DNA from 2 places in the Colwellia sp. BRX8-7 genome. Region 2 is predicted to be linked to the other one. Evidence: riboswitches for the same ligand, from Rfam matches in the RefSeq annotation. Region 2 holds a riboswitch; the other holds the start of a gene.
What was found. Region 2 has a riboswitch for cyclic di-GMP ahead of H4J57_RS13485 (GGDEF domain-containing protein). Riboswitches for the same ligand answer to the same signal wherever they lie in the genome.
Positions count from the first base shown of each region.

Region 1: it holds a riboswitch for cyclic di-GMP, as region 2 does, so the genes downstream of both, H4J57_RS17835 (DUF3718 domain-containing protein) here and H4J57_RS13485 (GGDEF domain-containing protein) in region 2, are expected to answer to the same signal.

Region 1 is NZ_JACGVP010000024.1:19,790-22,274, forward strand. It holds gene H4J57_RS17825 (CoA transferase subunit A) at 1-309, shown strand, start outside; gene H4J57_RS17830 (3-oxoacid CoA-transferase subunit B) at 330-986, shown strand; cyclic di-GMP riboswitch class I at 1,236-1,335, shown strand; gene H4J57_RS17835 (DUF3718 domain-containing protein) at 1,399-1,758, shown strand; gene H4J57_RS17840 (patatin-like phospholipase family protein) at 1,957-2,485, shown strand, end outside.
Region 2 is NZ_JACGVP010000013.1:27,716-30,200, reverse strand. It holds gene H4J57_RS13490 (cytochrome c) at 1-51, opposite strand, end outside; gene H4J57_RS13485 (GGDEF domain-containing protein) at 302-1,303, opposite strand; cyclic di-GMP riboswitch class I at 1,534-1,616, opposite strand; gene H4J57_RS13480 (hypothetical protein) at 1,776-2,485, shown strand, end outside.

The sequences.
Region 1 (2,485 bases), on a different contig from region 2:
AAAGAAGAGCGTGAAATAGACGGTAGAATGTATATCCTTGAGCCCGCAATTAAAGGTGACTTTGCCATTGTTAAAGCCTGGAAAGCCGACCGTTACGGTAATTTAGTTTTTAGAAAAACAGCACGTAACTTTAATCCTATGGCAGCAACGGCAGGCAAAATTACCGTCGTTGAAGTTGAAGAGATAGTTGAACCTGGCGAGCTAGACCCAGACCAAATCCATACACCAGGTATCTATGTTAATCGATTGATTTTAGGTACATTTGAAAAACGCATTGAACAACGAACTGTTCGTACTGCTCAGTCATAAATAATTCCGGAGACTAAACAATGGCTTTAACAAGAGAACAGCTAGCACAACGTGTAGCACAAGAATTACAAGACGGTTATTACGTTAACTTAGGTATAGGTATTCCAACGTTAGTTGCTAACTATATTCCTGCGGGAATAGAAGTAATGCTTCAATCTGAAAATGGTTTACTTGGCATGGGACAGTTTCCCACCGAAGACGAAATTGATGCAGATTTAATTAATGCCGGTAAACAAACGGTCACGATGGCAAAAGGTGCCTCTATCTTTGATAGTGCCGAGTCATTCGCAATGATACGTGGCGGACATGTCGACTTAACCGTACTAGGTGCCTTTGAGGTCGATGTAAACGGTAACATTGCTTCATATATGATCCCAGGCAAGCTGATTAAAGGTATGGGCGGTGCTATGGATTTAGTTGCGGGTGCTGACAATATTATTGTTACTATGACTCACGCTTCTAAACATGGTGTTTCAAAACTTTTATCTAACTGCACTTTACCGTTAACAGGTAAGGGTTGTATTAAAAGAGTATTAACTGATTTAGCCTTTATCGAAATTAAAGATGGCAAGTTTCATTTATTAGAGCGAGCGCCAGGGGTCAGTATTGAGGAAATAATAAAACTCACTGAAGGTGAATTAATTGTTCCTGAGCATGTCCCTGAAATGAAATTTTAATAACCTAGCGGCATATTAATCATACGATTAAATAAAAAAAGAGCTTCAGCTCTTTTTTTTTACCCTATATTTTAACATTACATTAAAGTTCACTTAACGGTTTTGATAGTCAACCATTCGATTAAGCACATGTTCTATTTGAAAAAAAATTGATAAAAGTGTTTTTTTTATTAAATTTCTTTACGCATGTCACTAGCGTATTACACATTTTTCTTGCATTTATAGGCTCAATTCGCAATACTAAAAGAGACAAAGAAAAGGCAAAACACGTGAAATCGTGTTACGCAAAACCACCGGTCTAAGGGATTTATGTTTTATATATAAATTCTATGACAGCGGAGTCACCTCGTTATACAAGGTACATCCCGTGGTTTTTTCCTTTACTAACTAAATTAATTACAAGGTTACTAAAATGAAAAAATTATTACTAGCTTCTACCATCACTATTTTAACATTAACGTCTGTTGTATCGGCGCCGAAAGCACAAGCTGCTGACATCGCTCAAAGCGTTTGCCAGTATGTAGCTGCAGACGACAAGAAACGCATGCGTTCGTTCTTAAAAACGAATAGATTAAAAATTCGCACTATCTTTCATGGTATTGAGTGTAATGGACAGAATCTGTTGGCGTTTGCATCGTCTAATGGTTCAGTTAAAACAGGTTCTTTGATGATTTCAAAGTTACCAAAGAAAGTTGTTTCTGAAAACTTAGCTATTTTGCAAACCGGATCGCAACCATTGATAGACGCAGCTAACGAACGCGTTAGCAGCTAAACTTATTTTTTAGTAGATGTTATTTGTTCAATCAAGTGTACTGTTTTACTAGATAATAATTCTATGTCATTTTAAAAAGCCTGCTTCTGCAGGCTTTTTTTTGCCTTAGTCATTTCAATCTATTTTTTGACTCGTTAAGCTAGCACCAGGTTAAAAAACTGATTACACTTAAGTTATACGAAGAAGACTGCGATATACATGTTGAATAAAAGAAGTTATAAAGACAGTAAGAATGCTTTAGTACTTACTGGCGGTGGCGCTCGAGCGGCTTATCAAGTAGGTGTGCTTTCTGCGATATCAAAATTTGTCCCTAGAAATCATGGCATCCCCTTTCCCATTATATGTGGCACCTCTGCTGGTGCTATAAATACCACAGCGCTAGCCTGTTATTCTTCATGCTTTCATTTGGGGGTAAAAAAATTAGAATGGGTTTGGAAGAATATTAATACCAGTCGAATATACCATAGTGATGGTATTCGGGTTTTTTCACATTTGGCGAAAGGTATACTGGCAAGTTTCCAAGCAGATTATGCCAATAAAAGTGCGCGTAGTTTACTAAACAACGCGCCACTTCGTGACTTACTGAATATGGTGGTCGACTTTAAACGTATCGATACCAATATTTTACGTGGCTATTTATCTGCAGTTTCTATTACTGCATCAAGTTACAGTAATGGCGATTCGATTAGTTTTTATCAATCTGATGAGTCTATTTCTCCTTGGTTTC
Region 2 (2,485 bases):
AGGAGACGCCATCATTAAAGTAGCAGCAACAGCTAAAGTAATTTTTTTCATAAATTATTTCTCTCTTAGTCGTTAGGAATTTTACACTGCATTCAGTATATGAGAAAACAAGGAGGCTGTCGTCGACTATTTTTAGCTAAGCACTCGCAATGTAATCTTCTTTGATTTACCACCGAGTATATTAAGATTATTACCGATTATATTGAGTAAAGTTGGGCATACTATCACTGATATTATTTATTGAAATGAAAATATCAGCGAGAGAAAAATGTCATCAAGCAAAAAGAATCTTGTTGAGCGATTAAGAACTTAATGTATTATTTTTTTTGTATAAATCGGGTAGTAACAGACGTGATTTTTTTAAGATACTGCTGGCATTTTCAGCAATATTAAAGGTGTCTACACCAGTAGACAATGTCATTTGAGGTAATCTAATACCAGACTTACTACTAACAAAGCGAAGCTTTTCAACGCCATGTGTTATTTTACTGGCAATTTCTCGAGCACTTTCTTTGTCAATATCAGGTAACAGAATTAAAAATTCATCGCCACCTGAACGTATTGGTAGACCGCTGCCATCAACATAACTACTCACTTTACTGGCTATTTTTGATAAGAGAACATCACTTATTAAATGACCGAATTGCAGATTAACTTCTGAAATTTGATCAACACAGACGACAATTGCGGCAACTTGCCGACTTGGATCTTCTGTTAGCCATAAATCTAAATGCTTAGACATAGCTTTACGATTATAAAGACCGGTAAGTGGATCCATGTAAATTTCTTCACGTACTTCTTTTAATTCAACTTTTAACGCCTGGGTCTTTTTACGGGTAAAAGAAATATGTTCAGCAAATTTTTGTTGGTGTAGTTTAAAGGCTTTAGATGCCTGGCGAATACTATTTACCGCAACGACTATTTTTTCTTTATCGGCAGATTGTAGATCAGAAATATTGCTGTCTAGCGTGGTAATAAGTTTATTAATACTCTGCGATGATTTTTGGCTGTTTTTTTCAACATGGGTGACAACGTCATCAAGGTCGTCAATGAGTTCATCTCTGAATTTACTTTGGCCTAAAATGAATTGACGATAGTTTTCTTCAATGAAAAAATCATCAAGCTTTTTACCCGTGGCAAGTTTATTTTCAATGGCAGTATTAAGAAGAATGTTTTTTTTATTAATATATTCGTAGCTAACTGAATAATTAATTGGGCTGACAGGTAAAAACCATCGCTGTAATTGTTTTACGGCCATGCTCATTTTTAGTTCAGCTTGTTTTATGGAATCATGATACTTCATTGTTCCATCTCAATTTTTACACCCAATTAACAATATCAATAGACCATTTTCTAGTATAAACAAGTAAAGTACCACATATATTTTTTGTCTATAAAAAACATATATTTAGTTATATAGTATTTTAAATGAAGGTAATATATGACAGAAAATAATTAAAAAGAAGGGAAGGACCGCAAAGTATACCGAAAGCAAACTGTTCAAAATAAAGACAAGCCCCCACTATATCTATACTTGGCAGTTCCGCTATCCTAGGTTTCCCCTTAGACCGGTAACTTTGCGTCTCTAGCTTTCACTAGATTTGCCCTTTTCGAGTTTTAGAAACTCTAAATTCATTATAAGCGTTGAACTATGCTTGTAAACCTTTATTATGAATAATTTGTTGAACCGTAACGAAAGCCTATAAGTAATAGATAAATTTATAGGTTATGGCTGATCACTCTACTGATCATTAGATAAAGGATTTTAGTTAATAATGCCCTGTAAACTGTTGTTGATCCTTTGTTTTTTTATAGCCCCTTTATTTTGTTTTGCCAATGATGCTTTAAACGTTGAGCAAAACATTAAAGATGTTGAACGCTATTTTTTACAAGACGCTGAAAACCTTCCCTACGAAGAGATCATTACACTTTCAAAAAAAATTTTGGGGTCTCAAGAAAATTATACCGTCCAAATTCGTGGGAAAACCTTCATCCTTCTTGCTGATGTTGCCAATAATAAAGGTGAAAATAGCGAAGCATTTCATTTTGCGCAAGATGGAATTTCTCTGCAAGGACTCGAACCAGCCATAAAGTTTAATTTATTACTGAAAGTTGCAGATGGCTATTTTTTACAGGAGAAGTATGAGCAAACTCAAAATATAGCAACCAATGTCATTTTAATGGCAGATTCTCCACAAGTGCTAAAATATCGTTTAATTGCTTTGAGTTATCGAGCTGTTACCTATGCGTTGCAAAATAAAAACGATTTATCGATGAATGATCTTAATCAAGTTAAGGTGCTGATTTCGGTAAATCCTCAGTATGAGGATCACCTTTGTCTTTTAGAAATTTTAGCAACGGCATATTATTATTTAGGCGATTATCAAACATCGCTAACCATGCAAAATAAGCTATTAACGTTAAAATTTGATTTAGACAAACTGGCTAATATTGACCAAACTTATTTACACTTAGGCCGTGCTTA